Regions from separate parts of the Alkaliphilus metalliredigens QYMF genome, predicted to be linked through region 2. Evidence: riboswitches for the same ligand, from Rfam matches in the RefSeq annotation. Region 2 holds a riboswitch; each other region holds the start of a gene.

Region 1 (5,552 bases), 2.5 Mb from region 2:
TCTGGATTTTTTCTTCTGATTCATTTCCAGGAACAATAGTTACAATATTGGCGTAGGGTGAATTTGAATCCTCCAAAAGCAAGGAATCATTTACAGGATTTAAGGATGCTTCTAAGGCATAGTTAGTGTTAATAATAGCAGCATCAACATCATCTAAAGAACGAGGGATTTGTGGCGCTTCAAGGGCAATGAATTTAAAGTTTTTAGGGTTTTCACTAATGTCATGTTCTGTAGCTAATAAATCTGTGTCATCATCTAATTGAATGACTCCATAATTAGCTAACAATAAAAGTGCTCTCCCGCCATTGGTTGGATCATTAGGAATTGCAATGGTAGCGCCATCTTGCAATGCTTCTAGGGAATCTACTTTTTTAGAATATAATCCTAAAGGTTCCACATGGGTTTTTGCAACATCCTTTAGTTGAATATTGTTATTCTCAGCAAATGTCTCCATATAAGGAACATGCTGAAAAAAGTTGGCGTCAATTTCGCCATCGTGTAAAGCTAAATTAGGTGTTGTGTAGTCTGTAAACTCAACAATTTCTAAGTCGACGCCCATATCTAATAGAATAGGCTTAATAAAATTTAAAATTTCAGAATGGGGGACAGGTGTGGCACCAACCCTTAACTTGACAGTCTCAGGAGCCTCATCTGTTGAGACAACCTCATCCTTTGCCTTTGTGGTGCATCCAACAATCAACGTAATAAGTAATAGACCAATAATTGATAAAAATAAACGTTTTTTCATTTCACTACCTCCTAGATAAATTTTTGGAATAATAATTTCCTGTAATTTGTACAATTTGAACTAGTAAAATAAGCAGAACCACTGTCCAGATCATTACTTCTTTATTATAACGATGAAAACCATAACGAATGGCTAAATCACCTAATCCCCCCCCTCCAACAGCACCTGCCATGGCAGAATAACCGATGACGTTCACAATCGTAATTGTAATTCCTAAAACAATAGAAGGCATGCTCTCGGGGATGAGTACTTTATAAATGATTTGGAATGTACTGGCTCCCATTGCTTGAGAAGCTTCAATCACTCCTTTATCAACCTCCAACAAAGCATTTTCAATAACCCTTGAAAAAAATGGAATGGTTGCGATAGTTAAGGGAACAACGGTAGCAGTGGTACCAATGGAAGTTCCGATTAACAAACGTGTAAAGGGAATCAGGGCAATCATTAAAATAATATAGGGAAAGGAGCGTCCCATGTTAACAATATAGGATAAAACTTGATGAATCCCAATATTCTCCATAATATGTCCTCTCCTTGTGACAACAAGTAAAATGCCTAAAGGTGTACCAACTAAAACGGCAAATAATGTTGACAGGGAAACCATATATAAAGTTTGATGGATTGCAGGAATGAGTAGCATGATTAATCTTTCCATTATAAATTCCCCACCTTTACATTGCTAAAAAAGTCTAAAGGGATTGATTGATCCCTTTGTGAAGAACGACTCCCAAGTAATAAGTTTGTGTACGGATGCCTTGGGTCATTAAAAACTTTTGTGACAAGTCCTGTTTCAACAATCTCGCCATCCTTTAGAACAGCCACACGATGACATACCTGTTTGATGACCTCCATTTCATGTGTAATCAATACAATGGTAATGTTTAGCTTTTCGTTGATTTCCTGCAGGAGATTTAGAATACTCCTACTTGTGATCGGATCTAGGGCAGAGGTGGCCTCATCACTTAATAATATCTTAGGATTAGTTGCTAGGGCCCTGGCGATGGCAACCCGTTGACGTTGACCACCACTTAGTTGTGATGGATAATGCTTGGCTTTATCTTCTAACCCCACTAAGCAAAGTAAGTGTCCCACCCTTTCCTTGATATCAGATTTTTTCATGCCTATGAGCTCAAGGGGGTAAGCAATATTTTGAAATACGTTGCGGCTACTGAGTAGATGATAATTTTGAAAAATCATACCAATGTTTTTACGTACATTTCTTAGTTGGGTAGAAGTAAGTTTCGTTAATTCAATGTGATCGATAGATACTTCTCCGACAGTTGGCCTTTCGAGTAGATTGATGCAGCGTATGAGGGTTGATTTACCTGCTCCACTCAAACCAACGATACCAAATATATCTCCCTTCTCAACGGTAAAATTAATATCCTTCAATGCTTGTACATTACCTTCTTTAGATTCGTAAAGCTTACTTAAGTTACTTAACTGAATCATTCAATCACCTCGCTAAAGTTTTAATTTCATAAAGCAAAAAGAGTAGAACCGTGTGCATAGTAGAACTTTTACTCATATAGCAAAAGAGTATTTTTGCAATAAAAAAGCCACTTTCGCATGAAAGAGGCACCATTAAAAAATAGAGTAATGTCCTCTCTCATCTTTCAACACATAAGTGTTGTTGGAATTAGCACCTTCGAATTGCAAAAACAATTCGTGGTTGCCGGGTTTCATCGGGCCAGTCCCTCCACCTCTCTTGATAAGAGTATAAATCGATATTCAATTTAAAAACAACTATAATATAATTTTCATAGTATGTCAACAAAAATAATAAAAAAGTTTAAAGTAATAAAATCAAAAGAGAAAAGGATTCCCTGGAATAAAGTAGAATAATTAAAGTAATCTATAAATTTGAGGTGAATAGTATGTCCCATCAATCTAGAATTAAGGATGAATTTGCCGACTCTTTGTTTGAGGCTATTTTAAAGCTTGAAACCATGGAAGAATGCTATCGTTTTTTTGAAGACATCTGCACAATTAAAGAAATACAGTCTATTTCTCAACGGCTTGCGGTGGCCAAGCTCTTAAATGCTGGTAAAACCTATAATCATATCGAAGAAAAAACAAAGGCCAGTACAGCAACCATAAGTAGAATCAACCGCTGTTTACATTATGGAGCAGATGGATACAAAATGATATTAGAAAAGTTAGCAGACGAAAAAAAGGAGTAAACTGGTTTTCTTCTTAGAACAAAGAAAAAGCAGGCAATAACACACAGAGGTGTGTTATTGCCTGCTTTTGTTGATGTATAAAATAGGGTTTTGAGGTTTCCTAGCAGTCTAAATGAAAGGCTGAATGAAGTGCATTAACAGCTTTTTTAGCATCTGATTCATCAACAAGACAGGAAATTGTTGAATGAGAATCGGAGCTTTGTAGAATCTGTATATCTTCTGAAGATAACGCACCCACAATGGTAGCCATGACACCAGGAATCCCTGTGATTCGATTACCAACAACGGTTACCTTGCTACAATGTGTTCGTATTTCATGTGAAAAATTCAACTTCTTAAGTTGAATTTGCACAATATTGATCTGCTCTGTACTAATTGTAAAGATTTTTTTGTCTAGAAAAAAGTTAATCATGTCAATGCTTACTTTAGACTCCGCCAAGGTGGACAATAACAAACTATCGTGGGCCAGGTTATTTTCCATGTGAACTGAGACCTGTGAAATGCCATCCTTATGTGTGATGGCTGTTAAAAGATTTTTCTTTGGTTGGGAACAGTACAAAGATTCTTTGTCACCTGTGAAGGAGTGAATTCTAGTCCCTGGATGCTCCGACATGGTATTTCGAATATTCACTGGAATATTCTTTTTTTGAGCAATTTCTACGGCCCGAGGATGAATGACCTTGGCACCCTTTTCAGCCATTTGAAATACCTCATTGTAGTTCACTTGGTCTAGAATTCTAGCTCTTGGAACGACATTTGGGTCAGCTGTCATAATGCCATCGACATCTGTATAAATCTCTACATACTCTGCATTTAAGGCAACTGCCAATGCAGTGGCTGTTGTATCGCTACCGCCTCGACCTAGGGTAGTCACTTCACCCGAAGCTGTGGCCCCTTGAAATCCTGGAACAACAACAATATAATCCTTTTCTAAATAAGAAAGTGATCTCTTCTCATCAATAGCAATGATTTCAGCGTTACTAAAATGATCATCAGTCAAGATCCCTGCTTGGGCACCGGTTAAAACAATTACTTTTTCTCCTAATGCCTCTAATGCTGAGCCTAGAAGGGTGGCAGAAATAATTTCACCACATGACATCAGTAGATCTAATGTTTTAAGACTACAAAGCGGATTTTCTTCTAAAAGCAAGTTTCTTAAGGTATCAGTGGCATAGGCATCACCTTTACGACCTAAGGCTGACACGACTACCACGATGTTTTTCTGTTTTTGTTTTGTTTGCAAAATTTTATTAATTACTTGTGTTCTCCGCTCTTTAGTTGAAACGGAGGTACCCCCAAATTTCTGAACAACAATGTTCACAAAAATCACCCCATATTATTATGAAATTTCATTTCTAAATGAATCATACTATTAAAATATGCTTTCATCTTATTAAATGTTTATGGATTATGTCAATAAAAATTTAAATTTCAACATGCACAATAAGATTGTACCCTTCATAGGATAAAATCACACGAGAAAAGTGAAGTAAGCGGGTAGGGTTGATACAAAAGAAATACATTCATTAATAGAGAGGCACCTTTATGATCACTGACACATAATATGTAGTGAAACAATGAAAGTTAGAAGTAAACACTTTCATGAAGGAGGTGAAGTACATGTCAGAGGTAGCGAGCACAAACGTTTTAGGTGGTTTGTTTGGGAGAGACAGTAGTGTGTTGTTTTTCTTCCTACTACTGGTGGTGATCTTCTGTAGCTGTGGTATATTTAAGGGCGCAGGTGACAGCTTGTTATTCTTCTTCCTATTATTAGCAGTATTATTTGGAGGAAGACAATTATCATTTTGTTAGTTAAAGGGTAGGGTATCCTACCCTTTTTCATGTCACCAAATAAAAGTGAAAGTCATACTATAGATAATGACACTAGGAATAGTGGAAAATCTATTGAGGAAGGTGAAATATATGTCTGAGGTAACTAGTGGTAGTAGATTTGGAGGATTATTTGGGACGGATTCAAGTTTGTTGTTTTTCTTTTTGTTGCTGGTTTTAATATTCTGTAACTGTGGTATCTTTAGAGGATCGGGGGATAGTTTACTATTCTTCTTCTTGCTATTGGTAGTACTCTTTGGTGGAACAAGACTATTTGGTGTGTAAATCGGTGTCAAATGTGATAAAATGAATAAGACCAAATAAGAAGGGATCTAGATCCCTTCTTATTTGTTTAAGCGCTATGAGTCGATGCGATAGCATCAGACGAATTTTTGTATGACTTCTAATTAAAAAATTGAAAAGCCATACAAATTTCGCTAAAAAATAATCTTTGGAAAAGGTATAATATAACCGGACATGTATCTGACAGCCTAAAATAGAAAAAAATCTTTTGGCTAGGTATTAAGTCCTATGTTGCTTAACAAACAATAGGTAATATTTACTGTGTATTACTTGTTAAACCAACTGTAATCATATAGAATATATTTATTGAGTTGATTCTAAGAATTGATAGGATAAGAGGTGGATCTATGACAAGCCCCAGAATTTTAATCGTGGAAGATTCCCGAATGCTTGCACTGGATATACAAGAAAAATTAAATCATTTAGGGTATACTGTCATAGGGACGGCGGCCACAGGAGAAGAGGCTATTTCTTATGCCCAAACACAG
Region 2 (5,552 bases):
TACTCCCAGACTCTGCAGTACCAGGGTAGCAGTCATTGGATCCGTTCCAGTAAATGTTCTTCCATCTTCTTGAAATGTCATGGTACACAGTACAGGCAGATCACTATTTTCCTTAGCGGCTAATATGGCTGCCTTGGCTTCATACAGATCTGATATTGTTTCGATCAAAATGCAGTCGGCCCCTGCCTTTACCCCAGCTTGCACCTGTCTTTTGAAAATATCATAAGCCCTATCAAAGCTAATCTCCCCTAATGGCTTCATCATCTGCCCCAATGGTCCTATATCTAAGGCAACATAGGGAGCTCCCGATGCCTTAGCCACCTTGATTCCCCCTTCTATGATTTCTTCAAGAGAATAAATGCTGTCCTTGAGCTTTAATTCATTGGCTTGAAATGTATTGGTCGTTACAACTTGAGCTCCTGCTCTCACAAATCTTTCATGGATTTGTTGAATAAGCTCTGGATGTTCTATATTATAAATCTCTGGCAAGGCACCTACCTTGAGACCTGATTTTTGAAGCATTGTTCCCATGGCGCCATCAAAAATCAACATGCCTTCTTTACAATCCCTTAGAAAATTCACAAGGATCCTCCTCCCGTCTAGAGCCACAATGTTCATAAGCATCACAGTCTCTACAGCTCTTCTTCTTATTATTTTCAAGCTGTGTTCCTAGCCCGATGCAAGCAGTCACTGACTTCCTTGGCACTAAAATACACTGTTCAGTGCTGGTGAGCCCTATTTTTGCAAAGGCATTTAACTGATTTAATACCTCAGGTTGTAGTTCAATAGGTAGATCTCCATATCCTGGACTAAACCGAAAAGTCGTATGATATCCCTTAACTAAATTAAGTTTCTTAATTTCTTCTTCTGCTTCATCACATAAAACCTCAATTGCAGCTGTTGCACAGGCATCTAACACAAGGGCTCGGGTCATATCCACCAACTGATATTGTTTGATTTGTCGATCTACATTGATTCCTAGGGTCCCTGCTAAAAGCACACATTTAGAACAATCCTTCAGATGGTTCGTAATAGACTTTCCCTTTAATGTAAGGGACTCATTCAATACAATGGCCGCCTCTTGCACCTCTGTTATCTCAAAGAACTCATACACATAACGGGGTTTAGCAATCTCAGTCATTTCCTTCATACAGCTATCAATTAATTGATTTAACCCTGCATCTATCTTTTGTTGCTTATGTCCTAGATAGCGTAAGACTTCAGATCTGCTCATTTCCATTTTTATGACTCCTTATAAGTGAATTAAAACTTGTCAATATGACCTGTTACAGTTTTTTTCTGTCTTTTCAAAATTCCCTTTGCTATGTCTGGTTGATTCATTGTATAAATATGAATTCCATCTACTTCATTTGCAATCAAATCCGCTACCTGCTCAGCGGCATACTCGATTCCTGCCTGTCGTAATAGCTCTGGCTGATGCTCATATTTTGATACCAATCGAATCACTTTAGCTGGAAGGGATGCCCCACACATAAATATCATCTTTTCCACTTGTTTTTTACTTAAAATGGGCATTACCCCAGCTAATACTTTGCTTTCTATTTTATATGCCTTTAGTTTTTCTAGAAATCCATAAAATATCTCATTATCAAAAAACAATTGGCTTACTAAGAAATTCGCCCCTGCCGCTTCCTTTTCCTTCAAGTATTGCAGGTCTTTTTCAACATCGTCACATTCAATGTGTCCTTCTGGATATACAGCAGCTCCTATATCAAAGTCTCCATATCCCTTTAATTCCTTGATTAAGTCCACCCCATATTGATATTGATTTTCTTCTCGTCGGATAAAATCCGAAGGAACATCCCCTCGGAGAGCTAACACATTCTCTAGGTTGTTCTCTTGAAGGGCTTTAATATTCTGTTGAATGACTTCCTTGTTAGAAGTAATACAAGTTAAGTGAGCTAATGCTTCGATTTCATATTTGTTTTTGATTATTGATGCAATTTCTATTGTCTTATTACTACCTGTCCCTCCAGCACCATAGGTTACACTGATAAAGTCTGGATTTAAATCAGCCAGTCCGTCTAAGGCTCCATAGATGCTACTAATAGGAAGCTCTTTCTTAGGTGGAAAAATTTCAAAAGAGATGACTGGTCTTTTATCATTAAATAATTTAGTTATTTTCATAAGATTTCCCCCCTTACAATTTTCCTAACACGTCTTCAATATCTGCAATTAGATCTGCTACATTTTCAATTCCTACAGAGATTCTCACAAGTTCAGGTAATACTCCCGCTGATAGTTGCTGCTCTTGGCTTAATTGTTGATGAGTGGTGGAGGCTGGATGAATTACCAGTGATTTTGCATCTCCAACATTGGCTACATTAGAGAAAATAGTAAGCTCATTGATTAACTTTTTTCCACCTTCATAGCCACTCTTTAGACCAAATGTGAAAATTGAGCCAGATCCTAATGGTAAATATTTTTGCCCAAGTTCATAGTATTTATTGGATTGAAGCCCTGGATAATTGACCCATGCCACCTGGGGGTGTTTCTCAAGGTAGGTTGCCACTTCCAATGCATTTGACACATGTCTTTCTACTCGTAGTGATAAAGTCTCTAACCCTAAAATCAATAAAAATGAATTAAAAGGAGAGATGGCCGCCCCAATATCTCTTAATAAGATAGTGCGTAGTCTAGCAATATATGCAGCGCCACCAAATGTATCCCAGTAGGATAATCCATGGTAGCTTTCATCCGGTTCAACTAACTCTTCAAATTTTCCATTATTCCAAGGAAATTTTCCTGAATCTACCACAACCCCTCCAATTGAAGTTCCATGTCCCCCGATAAACTTAGTTGTGGAGTGAACCACAATGTCCGCTCCGAACTCAATGGGCCTGCATAAATACGGTGAAGCAAAGGTGTTATCTACGATTAATGGGATGCCATGGTCATGGGCTATTTCAGCTATCTTTTCAATATCAATGACATTAATTTCTGGATTTCCAATGGTTTCAATGAACACAGCCTTGGTATTTTCATTAATGGCTTGATCCACTGCTTCAAAATCATCTGGATCCACTAAGACCACTTTAATATTTAACCTTTTAAATGTATTTGAAAATAGTGTGTAGGTGCCTCCATAAAGTGTGGCCGCCGCCACAATTTCATCTCCTGGCTTAGCGACATTCAAGATAGCATAGGTAATGGCACTCATTCCTGAGGCCGTAGCCACAGCCGCTACCCCACCCTCTAATGCCGCGATTCTTTTTTCTAATACATCTGTTGTTGGGTTTCCTATCCTTGTATAAATATTCCCTTCCTTCTTGAGTGCAAAAAGATCTGCTGCATCCTGTGCATCATCAAACACGTAGGATGTGGTTTGATAAATTGGGACTGCCCTAGATTTAGTGGTACCATCAACCACTTGCCCCCCATGAACTTGTAATGTTTCGAAAGATAATTTTTTTGTCATTATAATTCCTCCTTGTTTTGTTTTGTTAAAAATTCGTCTGGTGCTCTCGCATCGACTCATGGCCCACTTAAAGATTCAAGTGCTTATAGGAAAAGCCACTTCTCTTAAATTAATAAGAAGCGGCTTTTTCAAAATACCTTAATGGTATTGATGAAAATACTCTCCTTATCTTTCAGCCAAGGGCTGCAGGAATTAGCACATTTCAAGCTTGATTAATGCCTCAAGCTAGCTGTTGCTGGGTTTCATCGGGCCAGTCCCTCCACCTCTCTAGATAAGATATTCAATTTCGCTTTTACTTTTTTGTAAATCCAGATACAATTCGTCTGATGCTACCACAGCAACTCAAACTTTTAATATGCAATTTCTTCAAAATAGAAAAATCTTCTTAACATATCGTTAAGAAGATTATATTCACCGTATTATTGGTTTACTATACCCCCTTATCGTGTGTTAACAGGACCACCTTACTTTTTCTAGTAGGTTGGTATAGGATCATCAAGTCAACTCTCTCCCCTAATTCTTGATAAGTTTCTATTAAATTATAGTTATGATATCACAAAAGAATTAACTTGTAAATACCCTTTAGTTAAAATATTCAATAAATTCTTTATTTAATTTAAAGACATATAACCATTATTTTTGCAAATAATATAAGAGACTCATTTAGATAAAATTTGATTAACGGAGGTATGATATGCGAAATAAAGCTTTGCTTTTATTAACTTTTTCCCTTCTACTTACCACTGCCTGCGGAGGACCTCAGGACCATTTAGCCCAAGATAATCAGCCTAGAGAGACTAACCTTTCCGCTATTTTTCATATAGCTGATGTTGAATTTGCTCGAGTGACGGCTGATTCAGCAGATGTTAAATCAGGACTAGGAAGAGACTTCGATAGTCTTGCTACTTTAGAAAAAGATAGTGAGATTAGGGTTCTAAATCAATCACAGGACTGGTATATTGTCCAACTAGATAATAATCAAGTGGGTGGAATTGAAACTGCTGATGCAATGCCTATAGTAAGGGAAGGTGCTGATCGTCGTGAGGACCACCCCACTACCCCCAATGAAACACAGCAACCAATGTATCAACAGCAGGAAGAACTTCCCCAGAGACAGGTTGATGAGGATGCGACACAGCCTGGAGAAGAGGCTCCTGAAGAAGCCCCAAGACTGGAAGAGAAACCTACGCTACCACCAAATGAAAGACAACAACCGCAAACAGGACAGCAGGTAGACCCGGAGCCCCAAACCACTGGAATTCGAGCTCTATCTGCGGAAGAACAACAAATGTTCGACCTTGTTAATAGTGAGAGAGAACGAAATGGTCTTTCTACCTTAAGAGTTGACTTAGAAATAACCAGAGTAGCTCGAATTAAATCTCAGGACATGGAAGATCAAAACTATTTCAGTCATAACTCTCCTACCTATGGCAGTCCCTTTGATATGCTGGAAAGCTTTGGTGTGAAATACTTACATGCAGGTGAAAACCTAGCTGGTAACGCTTCAGTGGAACAGGCTCATACTTCATTGATGAATTCTGCAGGACATAGAAGAAACATTCTAAGTCCAGATTTTACCCACCTGGGCATCGGTATCGTTCCTAGTGATCGATATGGTTTACTGTTTACACAGGTATTTATTAGTAAACCTCAATAGAGCTGTTTAACCATATAGTTATTTGAATCCTATCTTTATTTTTCACTTGCGCATAAAAACGAGCAAGTGACTCAATTGAGTCACTTGCTCGTTTTTTGTGGAGACCTTATTATACAATATTACTTAATTTAGGAGAAATCTTGTCAATAGCTTGGGGTTCAAAAAGCTTGATGACTTGATATGTGTATGTTTTTGCAAATTTAATGACATCTAAAAATTGATAGGCAGTATCTAATGATGTAAAACAAGAAATGCTATAATCAATGGATTGTCTTCTGATTTGAAAACCCTGTCTCTCTATCTTCTTCCCTTTTGTTGGTGTATTAATTACCATTGCAACGGATCCACTCTTAAAGGCTTCTAATATTTCATCATTTGAGCCCAACACCTCTTTAATATGCACCCCATGCTTTACTAGGTGTTTGCCAGTACTTGAAGTGGCAATGATTTCAAATC
Region 3 (5,552 bases), 2.3 Mb from region 2:
ATTCCTAGAAGTGGCACACCATCAGGAGGAACACAAGTTGCAACCCCTGAAAAACATCACTATGCTGTGGCAGAAGAGAAGAAGGAAGAAAAGATTTTTGTGGTCACACGCTCTGGTGGAAATCGCTCCATCTTTAGAGATGTAGCGGATCATCAACAAGAAATGTACATAGAGTCAATTGTAAAAGAAGAAATTATGTCCGGTGTGGGACAAGAACTTTTTAAGCCCGATGATCTCATTACCCGTGAACAAGTAGCTAAAGTCATTGTAGATGCATTGGACTTAGAAGTGGTGGATGAAACAATGGCGGTATCTAAAATAGTTGACTGGCATGAAGTATCTGGATGGGCTCGAGACTTTATGTCAATAGTTTATCAACTGGAAATTATGACTGGATATGAGGATGGCACATTGAGGCCAAGTGATTTCGTCACCCGAGAACAAGCGGCAGTGATTTTAGCAAGTGGATTAAATACAAATACGATGATCATGACAGCTGAGCCCTATGAGGATCAAGAAAAAATCAGCCCTTGGGCCATAGACAGCATCAATGAATTAAAAACATTGGGAATATTGCAAAGAGATAACAGGCTACGACCTAAGGATTATATCACCCGGGCTGAGTTTAGTAAGTGGATTTATTATCTCCTGCGATATGACAGTGATGCATTAAGACTTCAGTAATTTGTTGCGCTAAATCCATGATTAAGCTGAGTCGGATATGGTGAATGGTTGAATTGATTTTCTCATCGTTTGGAGCAACAATTCCGATTAGTGAAAGATCACCAACAGAAGGTAGGGCTTTACCCACACCCTTGCCTGGAGCAATGGGACCTGGGCGGAGCGTTATGAATCCCACCTGTTCACTGTCACCAAGGCTTGCGTCGATGGCTAGAATAAAAGCATTTGGATGTTTCTGTTTGAGCATCGTAATTGTGTTTTTGAGGTTCAAAGCATGAATAGGCTGACCCAGAGTGCCATAAATGAGATGTGGAAAGTGCTTCTGTAATAGAAGACTACCCACTAAAGGACCTAGGGCATCGCCGATACAGCGATCGGTACCGATACAAAGGACAATAAATTCATCAGGGAGATTCAGGGATAAATAGCGGACAAACTGAGGAATCATCTGTGGATTTTTATAATGATAGCTAACCAAAAGAAACACCCCCTATATATGTTATATATATAGGGGGTGTTTGCAATTTATGACTAAAGGAGGGGGAATAGCTTATTCATTATTCAATAGATAATATTCTACAATCAATTCATCAAGCTCTTGACTCAAATCCACAATGTCATAGGTGGCCCTACCTTCATCTAATGAGCGACTAAGTTGTTCTTTAAGTTCTTCGATGCGATCTTTTAAATTATTAATATGATTCACCTAGTATCACTCCATTCTTATGGTTAAGAGCACCTACGGTGGACTTGGAACCCGCATACCAATATTTTACTGGAATGGTACGCTTGTCCATATTATACCACTAAATAAAGGGATTAAACATTACGTGGAGATTACCATAATATTAAATAAGTATTACAGAAACTTAAAGTAGATGCCTAGGGAAAAACAGTGGTAAATTAAATAGAAAACAGAACATAAAAAAACAAAATATAGGACTAGGACAAGTCTCTCAATGATAAAATATAATGGAGAGATTGAGGTGAAAAAATGGAGAGTGCTTTTCAGTGGATGACAAAGGAGTTGATGGTTCTTTTTATTGCGGCTCTGCCAATTATGGAGCTAAGGGGAGCGATTCCCATAGGGGTTTCCATGGGAATACATCCATTACACGCCACAATTTTAGGGGTTGTGGGGAGTTTACTACCAGTGCCTTTTTTATTATTATTCCTAGAGCCGGTTTTTGAAAAACTAAAAAAGTCCAAGTTTTTTTTCAAGTTTATTCAACGTACTGTGAAAAAAACCAGGAAGAGCAGTGAAAGAATTCGAAAATATAGTACATTAGGACTGGTACTGTTTGTGGCAATACCCTTGCCTACCACTGGGGTATGGAGTGGGTGCTTGGCGGCAAAACTATTGGCGGTTCCATTTAAGTATGCCATGCCTGCCATCGCAGTAGGAGCCTCCATTGCTGGTACGATTATGTTTATTCTGAGTTATATTGCAATAAAAATCTAATCCAGTCTTCAAGTGAAGTTTCATATATGTAAAAAAAATGTTGACATATATAAAACCCAATGGTATTATGTTTTCAGTGAGAAATTAAATAGAAATCTTGATGCCTTATCAAGAGTGATGGAGGGGAAGGGCCCGATGAAATCCGGCAACCATAGAGTGTATGGTGCTAAGTCCCTCAGAATTTTGGTTCTGAAAGATGAGGAAATATTGAAAGACAACCCTCTTCTGATGAGCCCATCATATTAAGAGGGTTTTAATTTTTTATATAGTTTCAGTTGAGTCGGGTATATTAATAGGGACTTGCGAAAGCCTAAGGACAGGGTATATGAATAGGCTACATAGACAACAAAGAAACAAAGAAATAGAGGAGGCTTATAAATGGGAAAAAGATTATTTACTTCAGAGTCTGTTACAGAGGGACATCCAGATAAGATCTGCGATCAAATTTCAGATGCTGTATTAGATGCGATTTTCGAGAAGGATCCAAAGGCAAGAGTTGCTTGTGAAACAAGTGTGTCCACAGGACTTGTATTAGTGGCAGGAGAAATTACAACTGATTGTTATGTGGACATCCCTAAGGTGGTTCGTAGAACCATTGCGGAAATTGGCTACACCCGTGCAAAGTTTGGATTTGACAGTGACACATGCGCTGTATTAACTGCCATCAATGAGCAGTCACCTGACATTGCCCAAGGTGTAAATGAAGCCTTAGAAAATAGAGCTGGAGAAGTGACCGATGGGCTAGAGTCCATCGGTGCTGGAGACCAAGGAATCATGTTTGGATTTGCCTGCAACGAAACACCTGAATTAATGCCCTTACCGATTTCATTAGCCCATAAGCTAGCAAAGCGCTTATCAGATGTCAGAAAGAACGGGACCTTGGATTACTTAAGACCTGATGGAAAAACACAGGTAACTGTAGAATATGATGGAGATAAACCCAAAAGAGTGGACACCATTGTTATTTCTACACAGCATAGCCCTGAAGTAGATCACAAAACAATTGAGAGAGACTTAATCGAGTATGTCATCAACAACATTGTACCAGCGGAATTAATTGATGCAAAAACAAGATATTTAATTAATCCAACTGGACGATTTGTCGTGGGTGGACCCCAAGGAGATGCGGGCTTAACCGGTAGAAAAATTATTGTAGATACCTATGGTGGATATGCCCGTCATGGCGGAGGTGCTTTCTCGGGGAAAGATCCAACAAAGGTAGACAGATCAGCTGCCTATGCTGCTAGATATGTAGCGAAAAACATTGTTGCCGCAGGCCTAGCTGATAAATGTGAAATTGAGCTGGCCTATGCCATTGGAGTGGCGCAACCGGTATCTATTTTAGTTGAAACATTTGGAACAGGAAAAGTAGATGAAGACAAGATGATCGAACTTGTCCACAAATATTTTGACCTAAGACCAGCTGCCATCATTAGAGACTTAGACCTAAGAAGACCAATTTATCGCCAAATTGCAGCCTATGGACACTTTGGACGTACCGATGTAGATTTACCATGGGAAAGAACTGATAAGGCTGAAGCCTTGAGAGCAGAAGTACTTTAATTAAGACATACAAGTAAAAAGCTTATTTCCTTTAGTGATTCACAGAGGAAATAAGCTTTTTTTCGTGATTTAAACTTATTCCATAAGGAATGCCACTGAATCAGTAGGGGAATAAGCCCCGTTCTCTCTTCGCCAAAAACTCACTGCAGCGCTACAATAGAACTACCGGTAATACTTGAAGGTGCACCTTCCAAAAGGAAGGGTTAAAGTGAATCAAGATTTTGAAGCAAGGGTGTTGGAGGCAAAGGCAGGAAACAGACAGGCAAAGGAATGGATTGTTTTTAAATTAAATCCCTTAGTGATCTCACACAGTGGTAGATATGGAGGATGTAAAGGATATGATGAGGATGCCATTCAGGATGGTCGTATGAAGATACTAGAAGCAATAGAGACCTTCGATTTAGAAAAGGGTGTTCCGTTTTTGGGCTATGTTGCATTAGCTGTACAACACTTTTATCAAAACAGGAGAAGGAAACAGCGAATTCATCTATCCCTGGATTCGCCTATAGGAAATGGAGTTGAAGAAGAAAATGGGACTTGGATTGACCTGATTGTAGATGAGTCAGTAGAGATTGAAGAAGATCTCATTAGAAAAGAGACCCATCAATGGATACATGAAAATATGAGTTGTTTAAGCCAAGGTCAGCAACAGGTGGTGAGGGACTTTTATTTTAATAAACATTCTTTAAAAACAATTGCAGCCAAAAGAGGGGTACATCCCATTACTGTGGCAAAGACAAAGGGGCTGGCATTAAGGAAGTTAAGACGTCAGGCTACGTAAAAACTCATTTTCTCTTGATTTTGTCATTCTGAACACAGTGAAGAATCTTGAATTTTAAACCTTCAAGACCCATTCGCTACGCTCAGGGTGACAATTCTTACGCAGTCTGACGTCTCCTAGAGATGTAATTTCATGAAAAAAGCTAAGGTAACTTCTGGGGATGTAAATAAAGGGTGATTTGGTAGAATTAACAATAGTTTGATTTATCTTAATTGACAGATATAACTATGTCTAATATAATTACACTGGCGTTTACGACAAAAATTGACAAATATTTACCAATTTCTACATTTTATCAAAAGAAGCATCGTCTGTGAATGCAACATTCATAAATTTTATGTAAAGGAGCTTACATTATGGAAAGTACAAAAAACGTAAAAAGAATCAGAAAAGGCTCAATCAAGATGAAGCTAGTTGTGATACCATTAATTGTATCATTATTAGCTGTAGGTGCCATTGGTTTTCTTTCTACACATTTCACTAGAGACAGTATGCTAGAACAGATGAGAGAAGATGGGTTTTATACAGCGGAACGGTTGATAGGAAGGATAGAGGACAATAATGACTCCTTGGAAAGCATGGATGAAGTACTAGAGGATCAAATCAGAGGGGTAGCTAATGTTGTCATGGGAAACAGAGCAATTATCAGCAATGAGTATTTGGTGGAGCTAGCAGCACAATTAGATGTACATAGAATTCACTATTGGTCTACTGATACCATGAAAATCGCATATACTGCAACCGATGGTTTTGTGGGTCTAGATGCCCCAGTGGAACATGTACTACATGATTTTCACGCCAGTGGTGCTGCTGAAATCATGGAAGAAGCAAGACAAAGTGCAGAGACAAATGAATCCTTTAAATTTGGCTATGTAAAAACACCAGATGGGGATGTTATACAGGTGGGGATCTCCGCTGATCGCATCCATGAGCTAACGGAAAACTTAAGTTATCAAAGTTTGGTAGAGGATTTAGCTGACAATGAGAAAGTCGTTTATGCACTCTTTATAGATAGAAACCTAGAGGCCCAGGCCCATAGTAATCGGGAGCGAATCGGAATCGAGC

The links. A riboswitch is a leader RNA that binds a small molecule or an ion and turns the genes downstream of it on or off. The one in region 2 is predicted to bind S-adenosylmethionine.
Region 1: it holds a riboswitch for S-adenosylmethionine, as region 2 does, so the genes downstream of both, AMET_RS04600 (methionine ABC transporter ATP-binding protein) here and AMET_RS16585 (O-acetylhomoserine aminocarboxypropyltransferase/cysteine synthase family protein) in region 2, are expected to answer to the same signal.
Region 3: it holds a riboswitch for S-adenosylmethionine, as region 2 does, so the genes downstream of both, metK (methionine adenosyltransferase) here and AMET_RS16585 (O-acetylhomoserine aminocarboxypropyltransferase/cysteine synthase family protein) in region 2, are expected to answer to the same signal.

The regions. Positions count from the first base shown of each region.
Region 1 covers NC_009633.1:966,484-972,035, forward strand. Annotated here, with positions in the region: gene AMET_RS04590 (MetQ/NlpA family ABC transporter substrate-binding protein) at 1-748, opposite strand, end outside; gene AMET_RS04595 (methionine ABC transporter permease) at 753-1,403, opposite strand; gene AMET_RS04600 (methionine ABC transporter ATP-binding protein) at 1,403-2,200, opposite strand; SAM riboswitch class I at 2,355-2,466, opposite strand; gene AMET_RS04605 (YerC/YecD family TrpR-related protein) at 2,626-2,931, shown strand; gene dapG (aspartate kinase) at 3,032-4,252, opposite strand; gene AMET_RS04615 (hypothetical protein) at 4,552-4,743, shown strand; gene AMET_RS24825 (hypothetical protein) at 4,855-5,046, shown strand; gene AMET_RS24145 (diguanylate cyclase domain-containing protein) at 5,412-5,552, shown strand, end outside.
Region 2 covers NC_009633.1:3,428,709-3,434,260, forward strand. Annotated here, with positions in the region: gene AMET_RS16570 (homocysteine S-methyltransferase family protein) at 1-582, opposite strand, end outside; gene AMET_RS16575 (vitamin B12 dependent-methionine synthase activation domain-containing protein) at 560-1,240, opposite strand; gene AMET_RS16580 (methylenetetrahydrofolate reductase) at 1,264-2,148, opposite strand; gene AMET_RS16585 (O-acetylhomoserine aminocarboxypropyltransferase/cysteine synthase family protein) at 2,162-3,439, opposite strand; SAM riboswitch class I at 3,602-3,717, opposite strand; SAM-I-IV-variant riboswitch at 3,848-3,971, opposite strand; gene AMET_RS16590 (CAP domain-containing protein) at 4,134-5,096, shown strand; gene carB (carbamoyl-phosphate synthase large subunit) at 5,206-5,552, opposite strand, start outside.
Region 3 covers NC_009633.1:761,418-766,969, forward strand. Annotated here, with positions in the region: gene AMET_RS24100 (S-layer homology domain-containing protein) at 1-684, shown strand, start outside; gene yyaC (spore protease YyaC) at 626-1,159, opposite strand; gene AMET_RS24790 (aspartyl-phosphate phosphatase Spo0E family protein) at 1,232-1,387, opposite strand; gene AMET_RS03555 (COG2426 family protein) at 1,676-2,143, shown strand; SAM riboswitch class I at 2,246-2,346, shown strand; gene metK (methionine adenosyltransferase) at 2,522-3,706, shown strand; gene AMET_RS03565 (RNA polymerase sigma factor) at 3,915-4,487, shown strand; gene AMET_RS03570 (methyl-accepting chemotaxis protein) at 4,844-5,552, shown strand, end outside.